DNA from 2 places in the Streptomyces sp. NPDC041200 genome. Region 1 is predicted to be linked to the other one. Evidence: riboswitches for the same ligand, from Rfam matches in the RefSeq annotation. Region 1 holds a riboswitch; the other holds the start of a gene.
What was found. A riboswitch is a leader RNA that binds a small molecule or an ion and turns the genes downstream of it on or off. The one in region 1 is predicted to bind glycine.
Positions count from the first base shown of each region.

Region 2: another riboswitch for glycine. It lies ahead of gcvP (aminomethyl-transferring glycine dehydrogenase); the one in region 1 lies ahead of gcvT (glycine cleavage system aminomethyltransferase GcvT).

Region 1 covers NZ_JBVIZF010000001.1:793,270-808,311, forward strand. The annotation lists gene ACZ6CL_RS03745 (glycoside hydrolase family 25 protein) at 1-281, opposite strand, end outside; gene ACZ6CL_RS03750 (FUSC family protein) at 445-1,641, opposite strand; gene ACZ6CL_RS03755 (DJ-1/PfpI family protein) at 1,822-2,412, shown strand; gene ACZ6CL_RS03760 (ABC transporter substrate-binding protein) at 2,403-3,443, shown strand; gene ACZ6CL_RS03765 (FecCD family ABC transporter permease) at 3,500-4,465, shown strand; gene ACZ6CL_RS03770 (ABC transporter ATP-binding protein) at 4,469-5,302, shown strand; gene ACZ6CL_RS03775 (ATP-binding protein) at 5,390-7,483, shown strand; gene ACZ6CL_RS03780 (hypothetical protein) at 7,574-9,244, opposite strand; gene ACZ6CL_RS03785 (L-serine ammonia-lyase) at 9,291-10,679, opposite strand; gene glyA (serine hydroxymethyltransferase) at 10,914-12,179, opposite strand; gene gcvH (glycine cleavage system protein GcvH) at 12,204-12,584, opposite strand; gene gcvT (glycine cleavage system aminomethyltransferase GcvT) at 12,676-13,803, opposite strand; glycine riboswitch at 13,998-14,109, opposite strand; gene ACZ6CL_RS03805 (AAA family ATPase) at 14,273-14,956, shown strand.
Region 2 covers NZ_JBVIZF010000059.1:10,052-25,093, reverse strand. The annotation lists gene ACZ6CL_RS40690 (CDP-alcohol phosphatidyltransferase family protein) at 90-698, shown strand; gene ACZ6CL_RS40685 (sugar phosphate nucleotidyltransferase) at 808-3,303, shown strand; gene ACZ6CL_RS40680 (DUF881 domain-containing protein) at 3,421-4,359, shown strand; gene ACZ6CL_RS40675 (small basic family protein) at 4,356-4,688, shown strand; gene ACZ6CL_RS40670 (DUF881 domain-containing protein) at 5,486-6,394, shown strand; gene ACZ6CL_RS40665 (FHA domain-containing protein) at 6,528-7,382, shown strand; gene ftsR (transcriptional regulator FtsR) at 7,404-8,177, shown strand; gene ACZ6CL_RS40655 (bifunctional nuclease family protein) at 8,230-8,703, shown strand; gene ACZ6CL_RS40650 (MerR family transcriptional regulator) at 8,872-9,498, shown strand; gene ACZ6CL_RS40645 (DNA polymerase IV) at 9,558-11,027, shown strand; gene ACZ6CL_RS40640 (PRC-barrel domain-containing protein) at 11,003-11,332, opposite strand; glycine riboswitch at 11,464-11,561, shown strand; glycine riboswitch at 11,562-11,689, shown strand; gene gcvP (aminomethyl-transferring glycine dehydrogenase) at 11,751-14,648, shown strand; gene ACZ6CL_RS40630 (DUF5999 family protein) at 14,743-14,949, opposite strand.

The sequences.
Region 1 (15,042 bases):
GCATGCGTCCCCGAGCCGGTGGTCTCCCAGTCCACGGCGAGAAGGTCGTGCTGCTTGGACGCGCACTTCTCGACGAAGTACCGGGCCTGCGCGGCGATGTTCCCGGGCCACAGGAAGTGGTAGAAGCCGACGACGCACCCTGCCTTCCGCGCCCGCGTCGCCTGGGAGACCTGCTTCGGATTGATGTACGACCGGCCCTCGGTGGCCTTGATGAAGACGAAGGCCAGTCCGTCCGTGTCGAAGCTGGACTGGTGCGAACTCACGTCGATGCCGTGCAGCATGGTTCCTGCCTCAGAAGTTGAAAAGGGGACGGGCGGTCTCCCTTGTCATGCCCGGTCCAGGACCCTACGCAACGCTGCCGGGGTTACGCACGGTATTTGCACATGCGACTGATTTGGTAGGGAAATTCGCGATTTCTCCCCGGCATCGTGATAAGCCGCCGGGCTACCCCTGGACATGAGTCTGCAACACATCGCAGGTGTGTTGGAACTCCTCCGTCAACCGGGTCGCCTCGATCACCAGTACCCCGTACGGCCGGGTCGGGTCGCCCAGCGGCAGACCGTCGCTCTCCGCCTGCTCGGTGACGGTCCGGCGCTGCTCCTGCATCTCCTCGGCCAGCTCGCACAGCCGCGCCGCCTGGTCCCGCAGATGCGTCTCGTCCAGGCGGGCCAGCACCCGCACGATCTCCTCCAGCGAGCCGAGGAAGCCGCCGTAGCACCGCAGGAACCGCCGGTACGAGTAGTCCTGTTCCTCGCCGCGCCACCGCTCCAGGCTCCGGGTGAGCGACGCCAGCTGATACGCGGCCCGCTCCAGCGCGTCCAGGACGGCGCGGTAGTTCGCGAACGACGTGCGCCCCCGGTGCTGGGGCAGCAGCCGCCGCGGATTGAACGGAACGCTCTCCTCCGCGGTCTGCAGACCCGACCTCGCCTGCGTGACCAGCGCCTGGGCGTGGTTGCTCCGGGAACGCCAGCCCCGCGCGTGCTCCTCGGCGAACTCCCCGTCCCGCATCGCCGGTCCCATGTCGGCGAGCAGCGACTCCAGCGCCCCGGCCAGCGCCCGGATGCCGTGCTCCGCGCTGCGGTACCGCAGCGGCGGGATGAGGACGACGTTCACCAGCAGCCCGAGCGAGCAGCCGATGAGCACGAGCAGCACGATCTGGCCCAGTTGGGTCGCCCGCTCCATGTTGCTCGTCGCGGAGGCGTACGTGGAGAACGCGAAGAACGCCGCCGTCGCCACCTGCGACCGCTGCGCCCCCAGCGCCCTCCACTGCCCGATCGTCAGCGCGATCGCCGCGACCAGGGCGAACGTCACCGGATCCGGCCCGGCCAGAAACCCCAGCGCCGCCTGGACCGCCACCCCCGTCACCACCGCCGCGACGTAGCGCAGCGACTGGGCGATCGACTGGTACACCGTCACGTTCATGATGAGGACGGCGGAGAACGGCGCGAACGCGGGTGACTGGGCCTGCAGCAGATCCGCCGCGATGAACCACGCGAGGGTGGCCGCGAGGGTGCTCTTGCCGATCAGCAGCAGCGTGTGCCCCTCCGGCCCGTGTGTCCCCACGACCCGCCGCCCCCACTCCCGGAGCCGCCCCGCCCGCTTTCCCTCATGTCCACCGTCCGTGTTCGCCTGGCCGTTCATTCGGCTAAGGGTTCCCCTTCGGCGAGGTCTCTCACGTGGTCAGACGAATGAACTCCCCGGAGCGGAGTGACGGAGCGTGGCGGCGTCGGCCGTCCACTCAGCGGGGGCCGGGAACTAGGCGACCGGTGCGGCCGACTTGTAGGGCAGATCAGCGCTGTACCAGCCAAGGAGAACAAGCCGATGCCTTTACGTGTTCAGATCCTCATGTACGACGGCGTGGAGGAGCAGGACGCCATCGGGCCGCGTGACGTGTTCGGTCACGCTGTGCAGGCGGGCGGTCAGGTAGAGACGACACTGGTGCGACCCTCGGCCCCTGGCGAGGTGACCTGCTTCTTCGGCACCAAGATCATGGTTCCGGCCGCCTGGGAGCCCACCGACGCCGATCTGCTGATCGTGCCGGGCGGCGGCGATCAGCTGATCAAGGATCCAGATGTCCTGCGGGACCTCGTACGGGCACAGGAGGCCGGGGTCACCGTCGCTGGTGTCTGCACCGGCGTCCTGGTGCTCTCCGCGGCGGGCCTCACCAACGGCCGTCCGTGCACGACACACCACCTGGCCAAGGTCGATCTGGCCGCCCAGGGAGGCAAGGTGATCGACGCACGAGTCGTCGACGACGGGAACCTGGTGACCGCGGGTGGTGTCACCAGCGGAATCGACCTGGCCCTCTGGATGGTCACCCGCGAATGCGGAGCAGCGGTCGCCGTCGGCGTCGAATCCATCATGGAGTACGAGCAGCGCGGTGTCGTCTGGCGAAACTCCGAATGCCGATGAACCGGCCAGTCACCACCGCCCTGGCCGCAGCCCTGTGTCTGCTCACAGCGGCATGCGGCGGTTCCTCCGACGACGACAAGACGAACACGAAGACGACCGATGCCGCGGCCTCGAAGAGCGGATATCCGGTGACCCTGGACAACTGCGGCCGGAGCGAGACGTTCAAGAAGGCGCCCAGCCGGGTCGTCGTCATGAACGGCGCCTCGGTCGCCGAGGTCTCCACCCTCCTCGCCCTCGGCCTCCAGGACAGGATCGTCGCCAACCAGCAGTCCTACGGCATGTCCGAGGTCCCCGGCCGGGCCGCCGCGATCAAGGCCCTGCCCACCGGGGACATCAAGGTCAACGAGGCATCCGACATCCCCGGCGAGGCCATGCTCGGCCTGCGCCCCGACCTCGTCCAGTCCGTCACCACGTACGGCTTCGACCAGAAAAACGGCTTCGCCACCCGGGAGCAGCTGAAGCAGGCAGGAGCCAATAGCTACGTCTCCCCGCAGGGCTGCGACGACGACCCCTCCAAGATGACCGTCGCCGACAGCTACCAGCTGCTGCGCGACATGGGAAAGATCTTCAACGTCAGTGACAAGGCCGAGAAGCTGATCGCCGAGTCCGAGAAGAACATCGCGGCGGTCTCCGAAAAGGTCAAGGGAGCCAAGCGCCCGAAGGTCATGGTGCTTTTCTCCAACATGTCCATGGGCGGCAACGATTTCAGCTCGGTCGTCGCCCAGGGCATCGTCAACGACATCCTCGCCGAATCCGGCGGCGCCAACGCCTTCGAGAACGCCGCCACGACCACGTTCGCCGACCTGAGCAAGGAGAAGGTGGCCGCCACCGACGTCGACGCGCTCGTCGTCATCAGCTACAACGACCCCAACCCGGCGGCGTACGCCAAGAAACTGCTCAAGGAGTTCCCCCAGTGGCCGGCCGCCAAGAACAACTCGTACGTGACGCTGTCGGACTCGATGTACCTCGGCCCGAGCAACGACCTGGCCGTGGCGAAGATCGCGAAGCTGCTGCACCCCGAGGCGTTCTGACCCGGCTCAGGACTCCGCTGGCGTTCACGCTCCTGCCCGTCGCGCTGCTCGTCACGATGATCGTGGGGATCAGCATCGGCGCGGTCACCGTTCCGCTCGGTGACGTGTGGGGGATCGTCCTCCACCACGTCACCGGCGCGGGGGCGGCGCCCTCCGACCCCGCGCTCGACCAGATCGTCTGGAACTTCCGCACCCCGCGGGTGGTCCTGGCCGCACTGGCCGGTGCGGGCCTCGCCGTGTGCGGCGCGGTCCTGCAGACCGTGGTGTCCAACCCGCTCGCCGACCCCACCGTGCTGGGCTTGTCCTACGGCGCCACGCTCGGCGCCGTCCTCGTCATCACCCTGGGCGGTGGCGCCGCGCTCGCCGGGCTCGGGGTGTCGGCGGCCGCCTTCCTCGGCGCGGTCGCCGCCGGCACGCTGGTCTTCGCCCTCGGGCAACGGCGGGGACGCCTGGCGCCAACCCGGCTGGTGCTTGCCGGTGTCGCCGTCGGCTACGCCCTTCTCTCGGCCACCAGCTACGTACAACTCCAGGCGTCACCGACCGAGTTGCGGACGGTCATGTTCTGGATGCTGGGCAGCGTCGCAGGGGCCCGGTGGGACCAACTCCCCACCGTCGCCGTGGTGGTGCTCGTCACGACCACGCTCCTCACCCTCTTCGGCCGACGCCTCAACGCCCTGCTGGCCGGTGACGAGTCCGCCACCGCTCTCGGCGTCAACGTCAACCGGCTGCGCGCCGTACTCCTGATGCTCACCGCACTGCTGACGGGGACCGTCATCGCCGTCGTCGGCAGCATCGGCTTCGTCGGCCTGATGATCCCGCACCTGGTGCGCCTGACCACCGGTGCCGACCACCGCCGACTGCTCCCCCTGACCGCCCTGCTGGGAGCCGTCTACCTGGTCCTCGTCGACCTGCTCTCCCGCACTCTCGACCGCCCCAACGAAATCCCCCTGGGCATCCTCACCGCTCTCCTCGGAGCCCCCTTCTTCCTGTGGCTCCTGCGCCGCAACAAGGGCCTGGACTGAACCATGAAACTCACCGTCGACCGACTCCACGTCACGCTCGACCGCAACCCGATCCTCCGCGATGTCAGCCTTCGGGCCCACCAGGGCGACATCGTCGGTCTCGTCGGTCCCAACGGCAGCGGCAAGTCCACCCTGCTGCGCGCCGTCTACCGCTCACTGCGACCGGCGGGCGGTGTGGTCAGGGTCGGCGAGGACGACATATGGGCCCTGTCCCCCCGCACCGCGGCCCGTCGCACCGCCGCCGTCCTCCAGGACAGCGGCGGCAACACCACCGGACTGACCGTCACCGAGATCGTCGCCCTCGGCCGCGCCCCCCACCACGGTCTGCTGGGCCGCGACGGAGCCGAGGACCGCCGGGCCGTGGCCGATGCCATCGACCGCTGCGGCGTCCGACCGTTCGCGGACCGGGACTACGCCTCCCTGTCCGGCGGAGAGCGCCAACGCGTCCTTCTGGCCCGCGCGTTGGCGCAGACCCCCCAGCTCCTCGTGCTGGACGAACTCACCAACCACCTCGACATCCGCGCCCGCTACGAACTGCTGGATCTCATCCGCGCCACCGGTATCACCACCCTGGCGGTCCTGCACGACCTCGACCTGGCCGCCCGGCTCTGCGACCACCTGGTCGTCCTGCACGAGGGAACCGTGACGGCGGCGGGGCCGGTGCTGGACGTACTGACCCCGCGGATCCTCGGCGACGTCTTCGGCGTCCGCGCCCGCACGGAACGACACGCCGACGGCGTCATCCGCATCACGTACGCCGCCCATGCCCTCGCCGGCGGAGAGACCACGGCGGACCGCGACCCGCTGACGTACCGGACAGAGCCCGGCCGTGGATAGGGTTGATCATGTCCCCGCCGCGCACGGGATGCCTTCGGGGATACAGTCCGACAGGGGTCATGGCCAGGTATCACGGGAGGGGCTGGGGTGTTCGAGATCGCGACGGTGGGTGCGCTCACCGCCTTCTTCACGGCGGTGGGCAACGGCGCCGCCGGGGAGGTCGGCAAGCAGGTGCTTCTGTCGACGGGCGCGCTGGTGCGGCGGACCCTGGGGCGGGAAACGCCGCTGCCGAGCACCCCGGAAGGCTGGGAGCTGCTGGCGCGTCAGATGCAGCCGCACCTCCGTGACGATCCACGGCGCAACGATGAGCTGGCCCTGCTGGCCCGCAGTCTGCCGCAGCTGGCATTGCGCCCCGGCACCGGACTGCCGCCCGCCACACGGGACTTCACTGACCGTCAGAGCGTCTTGCGGCAGCTGAGGCGCGAGGCGACCCGCCCCGCCGCCGGGCGGCCCCGGGCCGCGCTGCTGTACGGGCCGCCCGGCATCGGCACCAGCGCGGTGGCGCTGCACTGGGGCGCCGACCGGATCGCGCAGTACCCCGACGGGCAGTTCTACGTCGACGCCCGCGACGCCGCCGCCGACAACGGGCTGGAACCCGCCGCCGTCCTGGAGCGCCTGCTGCGCCAGATGGGCGTCGATCCCAGCCTCATGCCGCCCACGGAGGTGGGGCGCGAAGAGGTGTACCGGCGGCTGACGGCGGGCCGCCGGGCGCTGGTGGTCATCGACCACGCCTCCTCGGCCGCGCAGGTCCGGGGCCTCATCCCGGCCACCCCGGAGGTGTTCCTGCTGGTCGTCGCGTCCGGCCCGGCGTTCCTGCTGGAGGCCGAGCGGATCGCCGTACCCCCGCTGAAGGACCGGGACGCGATGCAGCTCCTGCGAAAGGTCGCGGGGCCGGAACCGGTCGCGCGCGCCAAGCCGCAGATGCCCGCCCTGCTCGACGGCTGCGCGGGCAACGCCTTCGCGCTCAAGGCCGCGGCGGTACGCCTGCTGACCGGCGAACAGCCCGCCGCGTCCGGAACAGACCGCCATCCGGTGCGCGCCATGGCCCAGGACGCCTGCCGCCGCCTCCGCCCCGAGACAGCGCGGCTCTGCCGCCTGACCGCTCTGGGCGGCTGGCCCGCGATCGACGCCCGCCTTGCGGCGGAGGCCGCGGACGTCGCCCCCGAGGACGCCGCCCGGATGCTCGCCGAGGCGGCGGACGTGCGGTTGCTGGAACCCCTGGGCGACGGCCGCTACCGCTTCCGGCCCGAGGTCCGCCGCCATCTGGCCGACGCCGCAGGGCCCGAGCACGGCATCCCGGAGTGCTTCGCGGCCATCTCCCGCGTCCTGAACGGCCTGCTGAACCTGGCCCTCCACGCCGCACACGCCGCCCTGCCGCAGAGCTGGCGCACCGAACCCGCACCGGCGGACGGAACCCCGTACGGCCACGAGTCCGCAGGCATGACGGCCCTGCGCGCAGAGGCGGGAAACCTCGTCCGGGCGGTCTCCGTCGCCGAGGAGTACCAGCACATCGAAACGGCACTGCGCCTGGCCCGCGCGCTGTGGCCCCTCCAGCTGAAGGCCGGGCACTGGGACGAGACGCTGCCCGCCCTCCGCATCGCGGCCCGCTGCGCCGACGAGCACCACCCCCGCACCCGCCTCGCGGGTGCCCTCCACTTCCAGCTCGGCCACTGCCTGGGCGAGCTGCGGCAGTGGGAGCAGGCCGAACGCGCGGTGCGCGCCGCCGTCGACTGCGAGCGCGCGGCCGGGCACGCCCGGGGCGAGGCGTCGTCCGTGGAGATGCTGGGCCTGCTGTGCCTGTACCAGTGGCGGTACCCGGAGGCGTACGAACGCTTCGCCGAGGCGGAGCGCGTCTACGGGCGCATCGGCCCCGACCAGGAGGGCGCCCGGGACCTCCCGCGCGCCCTCGCCCTGATCCAACGCCACCAGGGCCGCGCCCTGCGCGGTATGGGTGACCTGGCGGAGTCCCGCAACCGCCTGGAGTCCGCGCGGGACTCCTTCGCCGGGGAGGCGTACAACCTGGCCCGCACCCTCACCGACCTCGCCGAGACCCTGCACGACGCCGGGGACGACGCCGCCGCCCTGACGAAGATCGCCGAAGCGGAACGCCTCCTCACCCCAGAACAGGCAGCCCCCCACCTGGCCTACCTAGCCGGTCTGCGGGAGCGCTGCGAAACGTAACGCCCGCGCCCGGCAGCCGCCTGACGGTGGCTGGGGGGTGGGGAGCATCCCCCTGCCCCGCCCCGGACGTATCGCCCCGGCACCCGCGCCTCACGCGCGCGCCACCCCCACCTCGTGCACCCCACCCGCCACCCGCACCCGCAGGGTCACCGGCACCGCCCCGCCGCCTCCCGCCTGCCACGCGTGCAGCGACGACGCGTAGGCGGCCGGGTCCGCGTCCGCGTCCGGGGCGCCTGATAGGTGGAGTACGCCGTGATCCCGCAACCGCACAACGCACGTGTCCGGGCCCGTCACGTACGCCGCCACCGCACACCCCGGGTACCGCCGCAGCACCTCCGCCGTCCAGCCCTCCGCGCCGCCCAGGCGCGGATCGTCCGGCGTGCCCTCGCGCCAGATCACGTCGGCCCGCGTCAGGTCGCCCGGGTCGCGGGTGTCCTCGTGGACGGCCAGGTGGGCGTCGCCGACCGCGTCGTACGGGTGGCCCGTGGTGCGTTCGACCCAGACATCAGGCCCGCTCACCCGCGTGCGGACGTTCAGGGGCGCCGTACGACGCGGCGGGCCGTACGGGGGCAGGGGCAGCGGCTCCAGGAGGGCGGGGGACGGGGGTTCGGGGAGGTCCATCAGGGCGTAGAAGTGGCGCCGCAGCAGCGCCGCCGACGCGCCCGGGGCGGACGTGGTGAACGATGCCGGGCCCGGCGCCGGACGGTGCCGCGCCACAAGCTGCTCCACCTGGTCCCGCAGCGGACCCTGCGGATCCAGCCGTGGCGCGTCCCGGACGAACGCCGCCAGGGGCGCCTCCGGGTCCAGCCGGTCCTGCGCGGCGGACGCGGCGGAGGCCAGCAGGACGGGAGTGCCCAGCGCCGCCGCGTAGTACGAGACCGCCCCGAAGTCCCCGACCACGGCATCGGCGGCCAGCAGCGCCTGCCGCCACGCGTGCGCGGGGTCGACCAGGGTGAGCCCGCTGCGCAGGGCACGGTCCAGCCAGACGCGGATCTGGCCGGGCCCGTGCCCGTACCAGATGTTGGGGTGCAGCACGGCCGCCAGCCGGTAGTCGTCGGCGGGCAGTTCGGCGGCGAGCCGGGGGAGCAGCCCGGGCAGCACGTCCTGGTCGCCGCCGTTGCCGAAGAAACCCTCCGGGTTCCAGGTGGAGTTCAGGACGACGAGGCGCTGCCCCCGGCGTACACCCAGCGCCCGCCGGAACCGCTCCCGATGCGGTACGGCGGCCAGCATGCGGTCGAAGCAGGGGTCCCCGGCCAGTACGGAGGCGGCCTCGGCCTCGGGGCAGACCCGTCGCAGCCGCTCCAGCTGCTCGGGGTGGGACAGGACGAGCCCGTCCACGAACGGCTGCCCGTCCACGAGCAGCCAGTCAGGCGAGAGGCCGAACGTCGGCTCGCGGATCCTGCCTCCCGGCGCGGAAAGCCGCTTCGTGTAGCCGACCCCGTGCGACAAGACGGTCAGCTTGCCGCGCAGACCGCTGAGCTGGCCGCCGAAGCTCGCGGAGACCGCCAGATCCACCGGCGTCGCCAGCGCCTGTTCCCACGGCAGCACCGGCAGCTCCAGGTCCGCGAACAGCTCGCGCACTCCGCCCTGGAAGGCGGACGAGTCCGTCGAGGTGACCAGGAGCTGCAGCCGGAAGTCGTCGTGGAACAGCGGCAGCACGTCCAGCAGCCGCCCGGCCGAGGTGACGTTGTGCACGACGAGCAGGACGCGGCGGCTCGCCGCACGACTCGCCCAGCGCTCCGCGTCGTCCCCGACCGGCACGCGTATCGCCCGAGGATCAGCCGACGTCACCGGCCACCGCCATTCGTCAGCACTCGATGACGTTGACCGCGAGCCCGCCCCGCGCCGTCTCCTTGTACTTGACCTTCATGTCGGCGCCGGTGTCCTTCATGGTCTTGATGACCTTGTCGAGGGAGACATGGTGGCGGCCGTCGCCGCGCAGCGCCATCCGCGCGGCGGTGACGGCCTTGACGGCGGCCATGCCGTTGCGCTCGATGCAGGGGATCTGCACCAGCCCGCCGATCGGGTCGCACGTCAGGCCCAGGTTGTGTTCCATGCCGATCTCGGCGGCGTTCTCGACCTGCTCCGGGCTGCCGCCCAGCACCTCGGCGAGGCCACCGGCGGCCATGGAGCAGGCGGAGCCGACCTCGCCCTGGCAGCCGACCTCGGCGCCGGAGATGGACGCGTTCTCCTTGAAGAGCATGCCGATGGCACCGGCCGCGAGGAGGAAGCGGATGATGCCTTCCTCGTCGGCGCCCGGCACGAAGCGGCTGTAGTAGTGGAGGACGGCCGGGATGATCCCGGCGGCGCCGTTCGTCGGGGCGGTGACGACGCGGCCGCCCGCCGCGTTCTCCTCGTTGACCGCCATGGCGTACAGCGTGGTCCACTCCATCGCGCGGGCGGCCGCGTCGCCTTCGGAGCGCAGGGCACGGGCGGCGTTGGCGGCGCGGCGGCGGACCTTGAGGCCGCCGGGCAGGATGCCCTCCTGGCCCAGGCCGCGGGCGACGCAGGCCTCCATGACCTGCCAGATCTCCAGCAGGCCCGCGCGGATCTCGTCCTCCGTGCGCCAGGCCTTCTCGTTCTCCAGCATCAGGGCGGAGATGGACAGGCCGGTCTCGCGGGAGAGCCGCAGGAGTTCGTCGCCGGTGCGGAAGGAGTACTTCAGGGCGGTGTCGTCGAGCTTGATGCGGTCCTCGCCGACCGCGTCCTCGTCGACCACGAAGCCGCCGCCGACCGAGTAGTAGGTCTTCTCCAGCAGCGGATGGCCGGTCTCGTCGTACGCGAAGAGGGTCATGCCGTTGGCGTGGTACGGCAGGGAGCGGCGGCGGTGCAGGATCAGCTCGTCCGACGCGTCGAAGTCGATCTCGTGCCCGTGGCCGCCCTCCATCTCGGCGGCGAGCAGCCGCAGCCGCTTGGTGGTGCGGATGCGCTCCACCTCGCCGTCGGCGGACTCGACGTCGACGCTGCGCGGCGAGTGGCCCTCCAGGCCGAGCAGGACGGCCTTGGGGGTGCCGTGGCCGTGGCCGGTGGCGCCGAGGGAGCCGAAGAGTTCGGCGCGTACGGAGGCGGTGGGGGCGAGCAGACCCTCGTTCTTCAACCGGAGGACGAACATCCGTGCCGCCCGCATCGGGCCGACCGTGTGCGAGCTGGACGGGCCGATGCCGATCGAGAAGAGATCGAATACGGAGATGGCCACCGGGGACTCCTTCGTCTGCACGTGGGGGCGCGTGCGGGGTGGTGCGGTGCGGCGGCGCGCCGCGGTGGGCGCACCTCCGGGGGAGGCGCGGGGGCGCACCTCCGGGGGAGGCGCGGGGGCGCACCTCCGGGGGAGGCGCGGGGTGGGCGCGCCTCCAGGGGCGCGGGGGGTGGGTGCGCCCCCTGGGCGGCACGCGGGGTGAGCGCGCCGCCCAGGATCCGGCCGGGACCGGGGTTACTTCGTCAGGTGCGGGTACAGCGGGTGCTTGTCGGCGAGGGCGGTGACCCGCGCCTTCAGACCCTCCGCGTCGTACGACGGCTTGAGCGCCTCGGCGATGATGTCCGCGACCTCGCGGAAGTCCTCGGCGGTGAAGCCGCGGGTGGCCAGCGCCGGGGTGCCGATGCGCAGACCCGAGGTGACCATCGGGGGCCGCGGGTCGTTCGGGATGGCGTTGCGGTTGACCGTGATGCCGACCTCGTGGAGCCGGTCCTCGGCCTGCTTGCCGTCCAGCTCGGAGTTGCGCAGGTCGACCAGGACGAGGTGCACGTCGGTACCGCCGGAGAGGACGGAGACGCCCACCTCGCCGACGTCGGCCTGGGTCAGCCGGTCGGCGAGGATCCGGGCGCCCTCGACCGTGCGCTCCTGGCGCTCCTTGAAGGAGGAACCGGCCGCGACCTTGAAGGACACCGCCTTGGCCGCGATGACGTGCTCCAGCGGGCCGCCCTGCTGACCCGGGAAGACCGCGGAGTTGATCTTCTTGGCGAGGTCGGCGGTGGAGAGGATCACGCCACCGCGCGGACCGCCCAGGGTCTTGTGGGTGGTGGTGGTCACGACATGGGCGTGCGGCACGGGGGAGGGGTGGAGCCCGGCCGCGACGAGGCCCGCGAAGTGGGCCATGTCGACCATGAGGTACGCGCCGACCTCGTCCGCGATCCGGCGGAAGGCGGCGAAGTCCAGCTGGCGCGGGTACGCCGACCAGCCCGCGATGACCAGCTTGGGGCGGTGCTCCTTGGCGAGGCGCTCGACCTCGTCCATGTCGACCAGACCGGTCTCGGCGTCCACGTGGTAGGGCACCACGTTGTAGAGCTTGCCCGAGAAGTTGATCTTCATGCCGTGGGTGAGGTGGCCGCCGTGCGCCAGGTTCAGCCCAAGGATGGTGTCGCCGGGCTGGAGCAGCGCGAACATCGCGGCCGCGTTCGCCTGGGCACCGGAGTGCGGCTGGACGTTGGCGGCCTCGGCGCCGAAAAGCTCCTTGACGCGGTCGATGGCGATCTGCTCGACCACGTCGACGTGCTCACAGCCGCCGTAGTAGCGGCGGCCGGGGTAGCCCTCGGCGTACTTGTTGGTCAGGACCGAGCCCTGGGCCTCCATGACGGCGGCCGGAGCGAAGTTCTCCGAGGCGATCATTTCGAGGGTGGACTGCTGGCGGTGGAGTTCGGCGTCGACAGCAGCGGCGACGTCCGGGTCGAGCTCGTGCAGGGAGCTGTTGAGAAGCGACATCTGGGTCCCGATCGAAGAAGAGGGTCAGTTTCCGGAGAAGGCGGCGTATTCCTCGGCGGAGAGCAGGCCGTCCGGCTCGTCCGTCACCTTCACCTTGAACAGCCAGCCGCCCTCGAAGGGGGCGGAATTCACCAGCGCCGGGTCGTTCACCACGTCTTCGTTGATCTCGGTGACCTCACCGGAGACCGGCGCGTACAGGTCGCTGACCGACTTCGTGGATTCCAGCTCACCGCAGGTTTCACCGGCGGCGACGGTGGAGCCGACATCCGGGAGCTGGACGTACACGACATCGCCGAGCGCGTTGGCCGCGTGTTCGGTGATGCCGATCGTCGACACGCCGTCCTGGTCGGCGGCCGACAGCCACTCGTGCTCCTTGCTGTAGCGCAGCTGCTGGGGGTTGCTCATGGTCCGATTCTCCTGGATAGGGGGGAGTGCTTGGGAAACGGGTCTTAAGCGGTGGGACGGATCACTGGAGAGAGGCGGCGCGCGGGAGGTTTCAGCGCTCGCGGCGATAGAAGGGGAGCGCGACGACCTCGTACGGCTCCCGGGTACCGCGGATGTCCACCGTCACGCCCTTCGCGCCGGGCGCGGCGTACTCCGCGTCGACGTACGCCATGGCGATCGGCTTCCCCAGCGTCGGGGACGGGGCGCCCGAGGTGACCCGGCCGATCTCCGAGCCGTCGGGGCCCAGCACGGCGTATCCGGCGCGCGGTACCCGGCGGCCGTCGGCGACCAGGCCGGTCAGCGTGCGCGGCGGCCGGGCCTCGGCCTCGCGCGCCGCGGCCTCCAGAGGCGCGCGTCCGACGAAGTCACCGGGCTTCTGGAACTTCACGACCCGGCCGAGCCCCGCGTCGAACGGGGTCGTGTCGGTGGTCAGCTCGTTCCCGTACAGCGGCATCCCGGCCTCAAGGCGCAGCGTGTCCCGGCAGGACAGCCCGCACGCCACCAGGCCCACCGGGGCGCCCGCCTCGGTCAGCGCCTGCCAGACCCGCTCGGCGTCGTCCGGCGAGACGAACAGCTCGAAGCCGTCCTCACCGGTGTAGCCGGTGCGGGCGATCAGGGCGGACACGCCCGCGACGGTGCCCGGCAGCCCCGCGTAGTACTTCAGCCCGTCCAGGTCGGCGTCGGTCAGGCCGCCCAGGATGCCGGGGGACTGCGGCCCCTGGACGGCGATCAGCGCGTACGCGTCGCGGTCGTCCCGTACGGCGGCGTCGAAGCCGGTGGCGCGCTCGGTCAGCGCGTCCAGCACCACCTGGGCGTTGGAGGCGTTGGCCACGACCAGGAACTCCTGCTCGGCGAGCCGGTAGACGATCAGGTCGTCGAGGATGCCGCCCTCGCTGTCGCAGATCATGGTGTAGCGGGCGCGGCCCACGGCGAGCGCCGAGAGCTGGCCGACCAGGGCGTAATCGAGGGCGTCCGCGGCCTGCGGCCCGGTGAGAGCGATCTCACCCATGTGGGAGAGGTCGAAGAGACCGGCGCGGGTGCGCACCGCGGTGTGCTCGTCGCGCTCGCTCCCGTACCGCAGGGGCATGTCCCAGCCCGCGAAGTCGGTCATGGTGGCGCCGAGCGCACGGTGGACCGCGTCCAGCGCGGTGTGGCGGGGCGTGGGCGGGGCGTCGGTCATGGTTCAGCTCCCAGGGGCATGATCACGGCGATGACGGGACGGGTGGGCCGGATGGGACGACAAGGACGGCACACGCGTCCTCCCCATCTGTCATCGGAACCTGAGAGGTTCGCCGTGACCTTCCCGCGCGGCGGGGCTGGTCCGGCTTGCACCTTGGGTGGGGCCACCTGACGTGGCCCGCTTTTCAGATCTGCCTCATCCGTGCGGTATCGGGGCCTGAGAGATTCAAGGGAGGACTTGCTCCTTCGGCGCCTCGGACGACCCGGCGGATTCGCCGGTGCCCGAGAACTCTCCCGCGCGGATTCAAGCGGCCGGTATGCAGTTGGCGCGGACATCATCGCACGTCCGCTCCGGAAGGGAACCCCCGATCTGTGAGCGGGGTCGCTCCGGGGCCTCCTTGATGGGCATTACCTTTTCTTGACACTCTCGGGGTACGGAGCCGCTTGACCGACCTTGGAGGACGATCACGGTGCACGGGCAGGGAACATACGCGACAACCCGAGGAACCCTGCCCGCGCGGCAGGAGCAGACGCGATCAGACGGCGGCACGGTCAGACCGGACCGCCGCGCCCCCGTGCACGACCTGCGCGGCGGAGTGGGGACGGAGCTGCGCTACCCGGCGCGCGACCTGATCATCGCCTCCGGACTGCCCGGCAGCGGCAAGTCGACCCTGATCAACCGGGTGGTCCCCGGGCTCGACCCGCGCGGCACGGCCGTGGCCCGGGTGGACTCGCAGCGCACCCGGGAGGCCTGGGAAAGACGCATGCCCGGCTGGCTCCCGTACGCCGTCTACCGGCCGCTGGTCCGCTGCGCCCACTACGCGGGGCTGCGCCGGGCGCTCGGCTCGGGCGCGAGCGTCGTCGTCCACGACTGCGGCTCACAGCCCTGGGTGCGCCGCTGGCTGGCCCGGGACGCCCGGCGCACCGGCCGTGGCCTGCATCTGGTGCTGCTGGACGTGGACCCCGCGGTCGCCCTGGAGGGCCAGGCCGCCCGCGGCCGGGGGGTCTCCGGCTTCGCCTTCGGGCGGCACCTGCGGGCGATGGGGCGGCTGGTGGCGCGGGTGGAGGGCGGACAGCCGCCCGAGGGCTGCGCTTCCGCCGTGCTGCTCGACCGGGCAACCGCGAGCAGGCTGCGAGCCATCTCCTTCGAGTGACGCGGGTGGCCGTGTGAGGAAGTGCTGTGGAGATGCCCGGGCGGCCCATGGCCTTCCGCCGCGCAGCCGTTATGGTGCTGGTGCAG
Region 2 (15,042 bases), on a different contig from region 1:
GTCACCACCTCCCCGGTGAGGGGCCCCGGTGCCACTACCGGTAGAGTCATGGGGCATCATTGGCTGATTCCCTCACAGGAGGCCCCCGGGTGGAGGTTCAGGAGACACGGGTCCAGACGGATCGTGTACTCACCATCCCGAACATCCTCAGCACCGCTCGCCTCTTCGGCGTACCGCTTTTCCTGTGGTTGATCCTCAGGCCCGAGTTCGGCGGGCCAAAGAGTGACCTGTGGGCCCTGCTGGTGCTGGCGCTCAGCGGGGTGAGTGACTATCTGGACGGCATGCTGGCCCGCCGCTGGAACCAGATCAGCAGCCTCGGCCGCCTCCTGGACCCCGCCGCCGACCGGCTCTACATTCTGTCCACGCTCATCGGCCTCACCTGGCGGGACATCCTCCCGCTCTGGCTGCCCATCGTTCTCCTCGCCCGCGAGGTGGTGCTCGTCGCGATGGTGTGGATCCTGCGGCGCCACGGCTATCCGCCGCCCCAGGTGAACTTCCTCGGCAAGGCGGCCACGTTCAACCTCATGTACGCCTTCCCCTTGCTCCTTCTGAGTGATGGAAGTGGCCCGCTTCACACGACCGCCGCTATTTTCGGATGGGCGTTCGCCGGATGGGGTACAACACTCTATTGGTGGGCAGGAGTCCTCTACGTGGTTCAGGTCCGCCGACTGGTGAAGGCGGACGCCGCGGCCGACTGAGTTCGCCGTCGTGGGCAACCCAGCACCGGGTGCCCGTAGCGATTTCAAGGGCCATCGGGCGTGCGCGGTCGGCATGACCGTCGTCTCTTTCGAGGAGGACGCTTCCGACATGAAGGCCGTCGTAATGGCAGGGGGCGAGGGGACTCGTCTGCGCCCGATGACCGCGACCATGCCCAAACCGCTGCTGCCCGTGGCCAACAGGCCGATCATGGAGCATGTGCTGCGGCTGCTCAAGCGGCATGGCCTGTCCGAGACCGTGGTGACCGTGCAGTTCCTCGCGTCTCTGGTCAAGAACTACTTCGGGGACGGCGAGGAGCTCGGTATGGAGCTCACGTACGCCAACGAGGAGAAGCCGCTCGGCACCGCGGGCAGCGTCAAGAACGCCGAAGAGGCGCTCAAGGACGATGCCTTTCTGGTGATCTCGGGTGACGCCCTGACCGATTTCGACCTCACCGAGCTGATCAATTTTCATAAGGAAAAAGGCGCGCTGGTCACGGTGTGCCTGACCCGGGTGCCCAATCCGCTTGAATTTGGAATCACCATCGTCGACGAGGCGGGGCAGGTCGAGCGCTTCCTCGAAAAGCCCACCTGGGGCCAGGTCTTCTCGGACACGGTCAACACCGGCATCTATGTCATGGAGCCCGAAGTCTTCGACTACGTCGAGCCGGATGTTCCCGTCGACTGGTCCGGAGATGTCTTCCCGCAGCTCATGAAGGAGGGCAAGCCCATCTTCGGCTATATCGCCGAGGGCTACTGGGAGGACGTCGGCACCCATGAGAGCTATGTGAAGGCCCAGGCCGATGTCCTGGAGGGGAAGGTCGACGTCGAACTCGACGGTTTCGAGATCTCTCCCGGAGTCTGGGTCGCCGAAGGCGCGGAGGTGCACCCCGAGTCCGTGCTCCGCGGCCCGCTCTACATCGGTGACTACGCCAAGGTGGAAGCCGGAGCCGAGATCCGGGAGCACACCGTCGTCGGCTCCAACGTCGTCGTGAAAACCGGCGCCTTTCTGCACAAGGCCGTCGTCCACGACAACGTCTATGTGGGTCAGCAGAGCAATCTGCGCGGCTGTGTGATCGGCAAGAACACCGACATCATGCGCGCCTCCCGTATCGAGGACGGCGCGGTGATCGGCGACGAGTGTCTGATCGGCGAGGAATCGATCGTCCAGGGGAACGTGCGGGTCTACCCGTTCAAGACCATCGAGGCGGGCGCGTTCGTCAACACCTCGGTCATCTGGGAGTCCCGGGGACAGGCCCATCTCTTCGGCGCCCGGGGCGTATCCGGCATCCTCAACGTGGAGATCACCCCCGAGCTGGCGGTGCGGCTGGCCGGCGCGTATGCCACGACCCTCAAGAAGGGCTCCACGGTCACCACGGCCCGCGACCACTCCCGCGGCGCCCGCGCCCTCAAGCGGGCCATGATCTCCGCCCTGCAGACCAGCGCCATCGACGTCCGTGACCTGGAGAACGTGCCGCTGCCGGTGGCCCGCCAGCAGACGGCCCGGGGCAGCGCCGGCGGCATCATGATCCGTACGTCCCCCGGCGTTCCCGACTCCGTGGACATCATGTTCTTCGACGAGCGCGGCGCCGACCTGTCCGCGGGCGGCCAGCGCAAGCTGGACCGGGTGTACGCGCGCCAGGAGTACCGCCGGGCGTTCCCCGGCGAGATCGGCGACCTGAGCTTCCCGTCAAGCGTCTTCGACTCGTACACCGGCTCCCTGCTGCGGGCCCAGGACGTCAGCGGGATCGCCGAGTCCGGCCTCAAGGTCGTGGTGGACGCGGCGAACGGCAGCGCCGGGCTCGTCCTCCCCAGCCTGCTGGGGCGCCTCGGAGTGGACGCGCTGACGATCAACCCGGGGCTGAACGAGTCGCGCCCCACCGAGACCGCCGACGGCCGCCGCTCCGGGCTCGCCCGGCTCGGCGAGATCGTCGCGTCGGCCCGCGCTGCCTTCGGCGTCCGCTTCGACCCCGTCGGTGAGCGGTTCTCCCTGGTCGATGAGCGCGGCCGCATCGTGGAGGACGACCGGGCGTTGCTGGTGATGCTGGACCTGGTGGCCGCGGAGCGGCGCAGCGGGCGAGTGGCGCTGCCGGTGACCACGACCCGTATCGCCGAGCAGGTCGCGGCGTACCACGGCACCCAGGTGGAGTGGACGACGACCGCGGCGGACGATCTGACCCGGGTCGCCCGGTCGGAGACGACGATCTTCGGCGGCGACGGCCGCGGCGGCTTCATCATCCCCGAGTTCAGCAGCGTCTTCGACGGCACGGCCGCCTTCGTCCGGCTCATCGGACTGGTGGCGCGCACCCAGCTGACGCTCAGCCAGATCGACGCGCGGATTCCGCGGGCCCATGTGCAGCGGCGCGACCTGGCCACCCCCTGGGCGGTCAAGGGCCTGGTCATGCGGCATGTGGTGGAGGCCGCCGGAGACCGGTCCGTTGACACCACCGACGGAGTGCGGGTGGTGGAGGCCGACGGCCGCTGGGTGATGGTGCTGCCCGACCCGGCCGAGGCCGTCACCCATCTGTGGGCGGAGGGTCCGGACGACGCGTCCGCGCAGGCGCTGCTCGACGAGTGGGCCGGTGTCGTGGACAGCGCGGGGCGCTGATCCGGGGGCCTTCCGGCGGCTCTTGAACCCGTTTGAACACGTTGGGGCGCCGCCTCCCGGGCCCGGATCCGGCACGCCGGTGGGGCCATTGGGAGACGGCGCCGCCGACGTGCGACGATGTGCGGCATGTCGCAGCAGCCCCCCGTTCGGAGCACAGCAACACCGAGCCCGCGTCCGCGTCCCGACGCGTCCATGTCGCTGCTGACCAATGTGATGGACCACAGCCTCGACGACGGCTACGCCGAGGCGGCCGCGCGGCGTGGCGAGACCGGCCGGTCCCGCCTGCCGCGCAGCCTGCGCGGCAGGCTGACGGTGGCCCTGGGCCTGGTGATGGTGGCGATCGTGGTCACCATCGGGGCCGCCGAGGCCCGGATATCGGCACCGACGCTGGCCAAGGAGCGGAGCGAACTCATCGACCGCATCGAGTCGGGGAACGCCAAGGCGGACGGGCTCGCCAAGAGCGTGGACCAGCTCCGTGGCGATGTGGGGGAGAAGCAGCGGCAGGCGCTGGAGAAGCACGGTGGAGCCAAGGGCGACCTGGTGGCGCTGCTCTCGGGGGCGACCGCGGTGTCCGGTCCGGGCGTCAAGCTGACGGTCGACGACGCCAAGCAGTCCACGTCGGGGAGCGGCGGCGGCCCCAGGGAGAGCAACGACTTCTCCGATACGGGGCGGGTGCGCGACCACGACATGCAGCGCGTCGTCAACGGCCTGTGGGAGTCGGGTGCGGAGGCCATCGCGATCAACGGACAGCGGCTGACGGCGCTCTCGGCGATCAGGGCCGCGGGAGACGCCATACTGGTCGACAACAAGCCGCTGGCGCCGCCGTACACCGTGCTCGCGGTGGGGGACGGGCAGCGGCTGAGCACCGCTTTCCAGGACAGTGCCGATGGACAGTACCTGCATGTGCTGCAGGAGAACTACGACATCCGCACCAGCATGACCGCCCAGGACACGGTCCGGCTTCCCGCCGCGCCGAGCCTGATCGTACGTAGCGCAGAACCCATAACCGGCGGTGCCGGTAAGGGTGGCACCGAAACAGGGAAGGGCACATCGTGATCGCCGTATTGGGCCTCATCGTGGGAGTCGTGGTCGGACTGGTGGTCCGACCCGTGGTGCCGACGGTGGTCGAGCCCTATCTGCCGATCGCCGTCGTCGCGGCGCTCGACGCCGTGTTCGGTGGCTTCCGGGCGATGCTGGACGGGATCTTCGACGACAAGGTCTTCGTCGTATCGTTCCTGTCCAATGTGGTGGTGGCCGCACTGATCGTCTTCCTCGGTGACAAGCTCGGCGTCGGCGCCCAGCTGTCCACCGGGGTCGTGGTCGTCCTCGGCATCCGCATCTTCTCCAACGCTGCCGCGATCCGGCGGCATGTGTTCCGGGCGTGAGGCCGATGACGACCGACGACACCCCCGAGAAGCCGGAGCGGCCCGAGACGCCGCGTGAGCCGGAGCGAGCCGGGAAGTCTGAGCAGCCCCAGAAGCCTCAGCAGGCCGAGCAGCCTGGCGAGCCGGAGGCCCCGCGCGGGGCGGAACGGGCCGGAAAGCCGGAGCGGCCCGAGATGCCGCGTGAGCCGGAGCGGGCCGGGAAGCCTGAGCAGGCCCGGAAGCCTGAGCAGGCTGAGCGGCCGGAGCAGCCCGAGACGCGGCGCGAGCCGGAGCGGCCGGAGCGGCCGGAGCGGCCGGAGACGCCGCGCGGGCAGGAGCGGCCTGGGCAGGCCCAGCAGGACGGGAAGTCCGAGCAGCTCGGGGCCTCCCGGCAGGCCCCGAACCCCGAGCGGCCTGCGACGCCGCGCGAACCGGAACGAACCGGGAAGTCTGAGCAGCCCCGGAAGCCTGAGCAGGCGGAGCGGCCGGAGCGGCCGGAGCAGCCTGGCCAGTCCCCGCAGGCCCCGGGGCCTGACCGGCGTCAGCAGGACGCGCCCGAGCGGCCCGTGAAGCCGCGGCCGCAGGGCGCGTCCGAGCGGCCCGGGATGCGGGGCGGACCGGCGCAGGGGGCTGCGGGGCGGCCGCGGCCGTCGTTGCCCAAGCCGCCGGAGAAGCGCGCGGAGGGGAGCGGGAGGCCCGAGCACCCCGAGGCGGCGGAGCGGCGCAAGGCCGCCCCGCCGAAGCCCCCGGCGCCCCAGGCGCCCCGTCCCGGGACGGGCGGGCCCCACAACGGTCCCCGCCCCGCCCTCAGGACGCCGCTGCCGCGGAACGCACCGCCCCGTGGTCCGGTTCCGCCGGGCCAGGCCCCCAAGGGCGCGCCGCCGCGTCCCCCGGCCCCGGTGCCCAACGGGCGGCGTCCGGCCGATGGCGGGCCGTCGAACGGGACCGGGCCGCCCGCCGGGTTCGCGCCGGGAAGCGGGAAGCCCGGGGGCACGGAGGAGGAGGCGCTGACCGGTCGGCAGCGCCTGCTGAAGGGCGTGTGGCCGCCCCGGGTGACCCGGGCGCAGCTGATCGTCGCCGTGCTGCTGTTCGGGCTGGGTCTGGGCCTGGCCATCCAGGTGCGTTCGACCAACGAGAACAGCGTGCTGCGCGGGGCCCGCCAGGAGGACCTGGTGCGGATCCTGGACGAGCTGGACGCGCGCACCCAGCGGCTGCAGGACGAGAAGCGCCGTCTGGAGAACCAGCGCACCGAGCTGGAGAACAGCTCGGACCAGGCTGAGGAGGCCCGTAAGCAGACGCTCCAGAAGGAGCAGCAGCTGGGCGTGCTCGCGGGCACGGTCGCCGCGCAGGGGCCGGGGATCACGATCACCATCGACGACTCCCGGGGCTCCGTGGAGGCCGACATGCTGCTCGACACGGTGCAGGAGCTGCGGGCGGCGGGCGCCGAGGCGATCCAGATCGGCTCCGTGCGGGTGGTCGCCAACTCCTACTTCTCGGACGAGGGCGGCTCGGTCGAGATCGATGGACGGAAAGTGACGCAGCCGTACGTCGTGAAGGTGATCGGCAAGCCGGAGGATCTGGAGCCGGCGCTGAACATTCCGGGCGGAGTGGTGCAGAGTCTGGAGAAGGAGCAGGCCACCGTGTCCGTCCAGCGGGAGAAGAAGATCGTTGTGGACGCCTTGCGGTCAGGGAAGCGCCCTGACTACGCTCGGTCGTCATCACGGTGAGGCGGTTCGATATGAGGGTCTCTCGGGGAGACCATGTGGATGCGGGGGGTCGACGCACCAGAAGAGTCGCGCGTGATGGAAACTGTCTGGTGGTCACGGACGTTGTGAGGATGTCCGGACCGTCTGCTGGTGTGTGCATCGAGGGTTTGTCCTGCCCCACGGGCGGGTCTGTTTCAGTCAAGGGGAATCGCCCGTGAAGTTGTTCGGGAAGTTGTTCGGGAAGAGTGCACGCCAGGATGGCGGGAGCGGCACCGCTCGCCACCGCGCACGGCGTGCTGCGGACGAGAGCGGAGGGGGGAGCGAGGAGCGCCCGCTGTTCCGGGATCAGGTCGGCGGCCAGGGCGGTGACATTTCGGGCGGCCAGGGCGCGTCTTCTGTTGACCCCTCGGCGGCCGGACGCATAGGTTTCGAGGACCCATCGGCCTCGCGGAGTGGTGGAGGTCCCGGAATGCCTGTTTGTACGAGGTGCGGGCATCGGAACGCGGAGGACAGCCGGTTCTGCTCCAACTGCGGTGCGCCGCTGCGGGGCCAGGCGCCCTCGGAGCGTGCCTCGGAGACCACCTCCACGATCTCGATCTCCGGTATCGAGGCGTACGACTCCGAGGTGACCGGGCAGACGCCGCTGCCGTCGCTCAGCCCGGAGGCCCAGGCCGCCGTGGAGGCGCTGCCGCTGGGTTCCGCGCTGCTGGTGGTCCGCCGCGGGCCGAACTCGGGCAGTCGCTTCCTGCTGGACAGCGATCTGACCACGGCCGGCCGCCACCCCCAGAGCGACATCTTCCTGGATGACGTGACGGTCTCCCGCCGCCATGTGGAGTTCCGGCGCGGCCAGGACGGCAGCTTCACGGTCGCCGATGTCGGCAGCCTCAACGGGACGTACGTCAACCGGGAGCAGATCGACGCGCCGGTGGTCCTGACCAGCGGCGACGAGGTGCAGATCGGTAAGTACCGGCTGGTCTTCTACCCGAGCCAGCGGGGCGTCGGCATCTGACCCGTCAGGGGAGGTCCGTCCATGCTTCAGACACCGTCGGGCGGTGCCGGTACCGGCACCGCCCCCGCGGGCGGCCCGGGCGGCCGGTCCATGAGTATCGGCACCGTGCTGAATCTGCTGCGGGACGAGTTCCCCGAAGTCACCATCTCCAAGATCCGCTTCTTGGAGGCCGAAGGACTGGTGGAGCCTCGGCGCACGCCGTCGGGCTACCGCAAGTTCAGTCAGGAGGATGTGGAGCGGCTCGCTCTCATCCTCCGCATGCAGCGCGACCACTACCTGCCACTCAAGGTCATCCGGGAGCACCTGGAGGCCCTGGAGCGGGGTGAGCGGCCGCAGCTTCCTGCCGTTTCGCCGGGAGCGCGGCCGTGTGAGCTGCTGGAGCCGGGGGCCGACCAGGGGGCCGCCGCGCTCCCTGACGGACCCACGGTGGCCCGGGTGGGCCGGGCCGAGCTGCTGGCATCCGCCGAGGTCAGCGAGGCGGAGCTGGCCGACTGGGAGTCGTACGGCCTGATCGCGCACGGCGGGGACGGCGGATATGACGTCGAAGCGGTGACGGTCGCCCGGTTGCTCGCCGAGCTGGGCCGCTTCGGCCTCGAGCCACGTCATTTGCGGATCATGAAAGCGGCCGCCGAGCGCGAGGCCGGGCTGGTCGAGCAGGTGGTCGCACCGCTGCGGCTGCATCGAAATCCGCAGACCAGAGCGCATGCGGAGGCCAGTGCGCGCGAGCTGGCGACGCTCTCCGTCCGGCTCCACGCGGCCCTGGTCCAGTCGGCGCTGCGGGCCGCTGCGCACTGACCGATCCGGCCCCGACTATCCAAACCGGCCGGGCACGTCCTAGGGTTGCTGTGTGAACGAGCTCGACGTCGTGGGTGTCCGGGTGGAAATGCCCTCCAACCAACCGATCGTGCTCCTGCGTGAAGTGGGAGGCGATCGCTACCTCCCCATCTGGATCGGACCAGGGGAGGCGACCGCGATCGCCTTCGCACAGCAGGGCATGGCTCCGGCACGCCCGCTGACCCACGACCTTTTCAAAGACGTACTCGAAGCGGTCGGCCAGACGCTCACGGAGGTCCGGATCACGGACCTGCGGGAGGGGGTCTTCTACGCCGAGCTGGTCTTCGCCAGCGGTGTGGAGGTCAGCGCGCGGCCGTCCGACGCCATAGCGCTCGCGCTGCGCACCGGGACGCCGATCTACGGCAGCGACGGCGTGCTCGACGACGCCGGTATCGCCATCCCGGACGAGCAGGAGGACGAAGTGGAGAAGTTCCGCGAGTTCCTCGACCAGATCTCGCCCGAGGACTTCGGAAGCAGCAGCCAGTGAAGCGGTCTGCCGGTCCTCGCTAGCGCATTCGAGTAGCCTTTCCCGGACGAGGGACACGGGAAACCACTCTCAGGGTGATTATCACTCGGCGTGCCGAGTGTGGCGATCGTTGACGCACCCCGGGTGACTGCCTACCTTCGAGAAGGCAGGTCGAGGACGGAGGTCGGCGTGAGAAGCACCGGCGACGGCACGGCAGCCGGCGGTCCGTATGCGCTCCAGGGGAGCGCACCGGCCGATCCGGCACTGAAGGCTCGGGTCGCGGCACAGCCCACGGCACCACGCGAGCCCGCCGCGGGGGGTACGGAGACGGTCGGCTACCGCGGGCCCACCGCGTGCGCCGCCGCGGGCATCACCTACCGCCAGCTGGACTACTGGGCGCGCACCGGGCTGGTGGAGCCGAGCGTGCGGCCCGCGTACGGGTCGGGCAGCCAGCGGCTGTACAGCTTCCGGGACGTGGTCGTCCTGAAGATCGTCAAGCGGCTGCTGGACACCGGTGTGTCCCTGCAGAACATCCGGGCCGCAGTCCAGCACCTGCGTACCCGGGGCCTGGACGATCTGGCCCAGATGACGCTGATGAGCGATGGCGCGACGGTGTACGAGTGCACCTCGCCGGACGAGGTCGTGGACCTCCTCCAGGGCGGCCAGGGTGTCTTCGGGATCGCCGTGGGCGTGGTGTGGCGGGACGTGGAGAGCGCGCTGTCCCAGCTGCACGGGGAGCGGGTGGACACCGGCGAGACGCTGGTGGGCCACAACCCCGCCGACGAACTGGCCCGGCGCCGCAACCGGGCGGGCTGAGAGCGCTCCCACCCCGTGCCGGGCGCCGATTGTCAGTGGCGTGCGGCAGCATCGGACATGTGAGGGGTGTGCCGACGATTCTCCATCTGGACATGGATGCCTTCTACGCTTCGGCGGAGCAGGCGTCCAAGCCCAGCCTGCGCGGAAAACCGGTGATCGTGGGGGGCCTCGGGCCGCGCGGGGTGGTGTCCACGGCGTCGTACGAGGCCCGGGTGTTCGGGGTGCACTCGGCCATGGCGATGGCGCAGGCCCGCAGGCTCTGTCCGAACGCGGCGTATCTGACCCCCCGCTTCTCCCTCTACCGCCAGGTCAGCGACCAGGTCATGGGGCTGCTGCGGGAGCTGTCGCCGCTGGTGGAGCCGCTGAGCCTGGACGAGGCGTTCGTGGACCTGGAGGCGGGCGGCACCGAGGCCCGGGTGGAGGCGGCGCGGGCCGTGGGGGAGCGGCTGCGGGCCGATATCCGCGCCGTGACGGGGCTGACCGGATCGGTGGGCCTGGCGGGCTCCAAGATGCTCGCGAAGATCGCCTCCGAGCAGGCCAAGCCGGACGGCATGGCGGTCATCGAGCCCGGCACGGAGCGGGAGCTGCTGGACCCGATGCCGGTGCGCACCCTGCCGGGCGTCGGCCCGGCCACCGCGGAGGCGCTGCGCCGCGCCGGTATCCACACCGTCGCCGAGACGCGGGAGGCGGGCGAGGCGGAGCTGGTCCGGCTGCTGGGCCGGGCCCACGGCACATCGCTGTACCTGATGGCCAGCGGGCGGGACGAGCGGCCGGTGGTCGCCGAGCGGGACGCCAAGTCCATCTCCGTGGAGGACACGTTCGACGTCGACCTGACGGACCGCACCCGGGTGCAGCTGGAGGTGGCGCGGCTGGCCGACCGCTGTGTGCGGCGGCTGCGGGAGGCGGGCCGTTCGGGGCGTACGGTCGTGATCAAGGTCCGGCGGTACGACTTCTCGACGCTGACCCGTTCGGAGACCCTGCGCGGCCCCACCGACGACCCCGGCGTGGTCAAGGAGGCCGCGGCCCGGCTGATCGACGGGGTGGACACCACGGCGGGGGTGCGGCTGCTGGGGGTGGGCGTGTCGGGGCTCGCGGACTACACGCAGGAGGATCTGTTCGCCCAGGCCGCTCACGCAGCGCAGGCCGCTCAGGCCGCCCACGAGGCCCTGGAGGCCCCGGGGAGGCCTCCAGGCTCCGAGGCGCCGGAGCCGGAGAGCCCAGGCCTCTCAGACCCCGCTGAGGCCGCTGAGAGGCCTCGGGCCTGGCTGCCGGGCGCCGATGTGCGGCACGCCGAGTACGGGGCGGGCTGGGTCCAGGGGAGCGGGGTGGGGCGGGTGACCATACGGTTCGAGCTGCCCTGGTCTGACCCCGGCCGGGTGCGGACGTTCGCCGTGGACGACCCGGAGCTGGAGCCGGGCGAGCCGCTGCCGCTGGTGCGGCCACCCGAAGCCGCCGAGGCCGCCGGGGCCGCCGAAGCCGCCGGGGAGGGGAGCCAGGGGCGGGGTCAGCCGGTGACGTCCAGGCCGTAGTGGTGGTAGAGCTGCAGCTCCTGCTCCGGGGAGAGGTGGCGGCCGACGCCGAGGTCCGGGGCGTCCTTGATCAGCGCCCGGTCGTACGGCACCCGCAGCGAGTCGCCGACGACCTCGCTCGGTTCGAGCGGTACGAAGACGTCCCGGCTGAACAGGCCGGTGCGTACCGCCGCCCATTCGGGTTCGCCGGTCGCGTCGTCGAGGTAGACCTCGTCCACGGTGCCGATCTTGGCGCCCTCGCGGTCGAATGCCTTGCGGCCGATCAGGGTCCGCGGGTCGATGTCCGTCTGCACGCTCTCTCCCACAGGTGGCGACGATCAGGTGGCGGTGATCCAGTGATACCTACCAAAAGCCACATCCCCGTACGCGGCCACTCGAGCACCTGGCGACCAACCCCTCCCGCCCGTAGACGCGCTGGTACGCTGGCTGTGGCTGCAGACCCCGTGCGGGAGAGTCCTCCGACAATGGCGTCGGGGGCGCCGAAGGAGCAAATCCTCCCCGGAATCTCTCAGGCACACGTACCGCGCGGGTGAGGTCACTCTGGAAAGCAGGGTGGGCCACGGGGAGCACAGCTCCGGAACCCCTCCTCACCGACGGTGAAAGCCGGTCAGGCCACACGCGGACCGGTGAAGCTCTCAGGTTGAGATGACAGAGGGGGAGGCCGTCCGGGCACCCGCGCCGCGGTGCCCCTCGCCGGTCGTGTTGACCAGGAGGCCCCCGCTGATGACCACCCACCGCATCTCGCTCGCCGATCTGGAGCGCGGTACTCCATTCGAGCAGCGGCATATCGGCCCCGACGCCGGAGCGCAGGCCAAGATGCTCGCCCAGGTCGGCTTCGGCTCCCTCGACGAGCTGACCGCCGCCGCCGTACCCGAGGTCATAAAGAGCGCCGAGGCGCTGCGGCTGCCGCCCGCCCGCAGCGAGGCGGAGGTCCTCGCCGAGCTGCGTGCGCTCGCGGACCGCAACCAGGTGCTGCCGTCCATGATCGGCCTCGGCTACTACGGCACCTTCACCCCGCCGGTGATCCTGCGCAACGTCATGGAGAACCCCGCCTGGTACACGGCCTACACCCCGTACCAGCCGGAGATCTCCCAGGGCCGTCTGGAGGCGCTGCTCAACTTCCAGACCGTCGTCGCCGATCTGACCGGTCTGGACACCGCCGGTTCCTCGCTGCTGGACGAGGCCACGGCCGCCGCGGAGGCCATGGCGCTGTCGCGGCGTGTCGGCAAGGTCAAGGAGGGCGTCTTCCTGGTCGACGCCGACTGTCTGCCGCAGACCATCGCGGTCATCGAGACCCGCGCCGAGCCGACCGGCGTCGAGGTCGTGGTCGCCGATCTGACCGACGGCATCCCGGACGAGATCGCCGAGCGCGGTGTCTTCGGCGTGCTGCTCCAGTACCCGGGCGCCTCCGGCGCGGTCCGCGACCCGCGTCCGGTCATCGAGCGGGCCCATGAGCTGGGCGCGATCGTCACCGTCGCCGCCGACCTGCTCGCGCTCACCCTGCTCACCTCGCCCGGTGAGCTGGGCGCGGACATCGCGGTCGGCAGCACCCAGCGGTTCGGCGTGCCCATGGGCTTCGGCGGCCCGCACGCCGGGTTCATGGCCGTGCGCGCCGCCCACGCCCGCAGCCTGCCCGGCCGACTGGTCGGGGTGTCGGTGGATGCCGACGGCGACAAGGCGTACCGCCTCGCGCTGCAGACCCGCGAGCAGCACATCCGCCGCGAGAAGGCCACCAGCAACATCTGCACCGCGCAGGTCCTGCTCGCCGTGATGGCCGGAATGTACGCGGTCTACCACGGCCCGGACGGGCTCGCGGGCATCGCCCGCCGCACCCACCGCTACGCCACGGTCCTCGCCGAGGGGCTGCGGGCGGGCGGCGTCGAGGTGGCGCACGGCGCCTTCTTCGACACCCTCACCGCGCGCGTCCCCGGCAAGGCCGCCGAGGTCGTCGCCGCCGCCCGGGAGGCGGGGGTCAATCTCCGGCTGACCGACGCGGACCACGTGGGCATCGCCTGCGACGAGACCACCGGCCGCGCCCAGCTGGCCGCCGTGTGGTCCGCCTTCGGTGTCGACGGCGGGGACGGGAGCGACATCGACGAGCTGGACGCGGCGGCGGCCGACGCGCTCCCCGCGGAGCTGCTGCGCGCGGACACGTACCTGACCCACCCGGTCTTCCACCAGTACCGCTCCGAGACCGCGATGCTGCGCTACCTGCGGCGGCTGGCCGACCGGGACTACGCCCTGGACCGGGGCATGATTCCGCTCGGCTCCTGCACCATGAAGCTCAACGCGACCACCGAGATGGAGTCGGTCACCTGGCCGGAGTTCGGCGCGCTGCACCCCTTCGCGCCGGTCGATCAGGCCCACGGCTATCTGACGCTGATCCGCGAGCTGGAAGAGCGGCTGGCCGAGGTCACCGGCTATGACAAGGTCTCCCTCCAGCCGAACGCCGGATCGCAGGGCGAGCTGGCCGGGCTGCTGGCCGTGCGGGCGTACCACCGGGCCAACGGCGAGCCCCAGCGCACGGTGTGCCTGATCCCGTCCTCCGCGCACGGCACCAACGCGGCAAGCGCGGTGATGGCGGGCATGAAGGTCGTCGTCGTCAAGACCGGCGAGGACGGTGAGGTCGACGCCGCCGACCTGCGTGCCAAGATCGAGCAGTACGGCGAGCAGCTGGCCGTCCTCATGGTCACCTACCCGTCCACCCATGGGGTGTTCGAGGAGCACATCACCGAGATCTGCGCGGCCGTGCACGACGCCGGCGGCCAGGTGTACGTGGACGGCGCCAACCTCAACGCGCTGGTGGGGCTGGCCGAGCCCGGCCGGTTCGGCGGCGATGTCTCGCATCTGAACCTGCACAAGACGTTCTGCATCCCGCACGGCGGCGGCGGCCCGGGGGTCGGCCCGGTCGCGGTGCGCGCGCACCTCGCGCCGTACCTGCCCAACCACCCGCTGCAGCCCGCCGCGGGCCCGGCCACCGGGGTCGGCCCGGTGTCGGCCGCGCCGTGGGGCTCGGCGGGTATCCTTCCGATCTCCTGGGCGTACGTCCGGCTGATGGGCGCCGAGGGGCTGCGCCACGCGACGCAGGCAGCGGTGCTCGGCGCCAACTACATCGCCAAGCGGCTGGAGCCGCACTACCAGGTGCTCTACACCGGGCCCGGCGGGCTGGTGGCGCACGAGTGCGTGGTGGATCTGCGGCCGCTCACCAAGGCGACCGGGGTCACGGTCGACGATGTGGCCAAGCGCCTGATCGACTACGGGTTCCACGCGCCGACGATGTCGTTCCCGGTCGCCGGGACGCTGATGATCGAGCCGACGGAGAGCGAGGACCTGGCGGAACTGGACCGGTTCTGCGAGGCGATGATCGCGATTCGCGCGGAGATCGACAAGGTCGGCTCGGGGGAGTGGACCAAGGACGACAACCCGCTGCGGAACGCGCCCCACACGGCCGCCGCACTGAGCGGGGCGTGGGACCACCCGTACACCAGGGAAGAGGCGGTCTTCCCGGCCGGGGTCTCGGCGGCCGACAAGTACTGGCCGCCGGTGCGGCGGGTCGACGGGGCGTTCGGGGACCGCAACCTGGTCTGCTCCTGCCCGCCGATGGAGTCGTACGAGAGCTGAACACGGGGCTGGACACAACGATGGGGCCGGTGCGGCGTTTACTTACGCGCCGGGCCGGCCCCTGGTAATGCCAACGCCTCCTGGGTGGTCAGCCCTAGGCGGCGGTCACGACGTGCTCGGTGGCGAGCGGTCGGCACGGGGCGATGACGCGCCCGTCCGGCAGCAGCTCACCGGTGTCCTCGAAGAGCAGGACACCGTTGCACAGCAGGCTCCAGCCCTGCTCCGGATGGTGCGCCACGAGATGGGCGGCCTCCCGGTCGGCGGAGTCGGCTGACGGGCACGGTGGTTGATGTTGGCACATGGCGAGGTTCTTTCGCTGCGGTGAGGTGTATGTCCTGCTGCTCGCTGCGGCGTTCATGTAGGCCGCCCCCCCGTTGTGTGTCGGTTGGTTGCT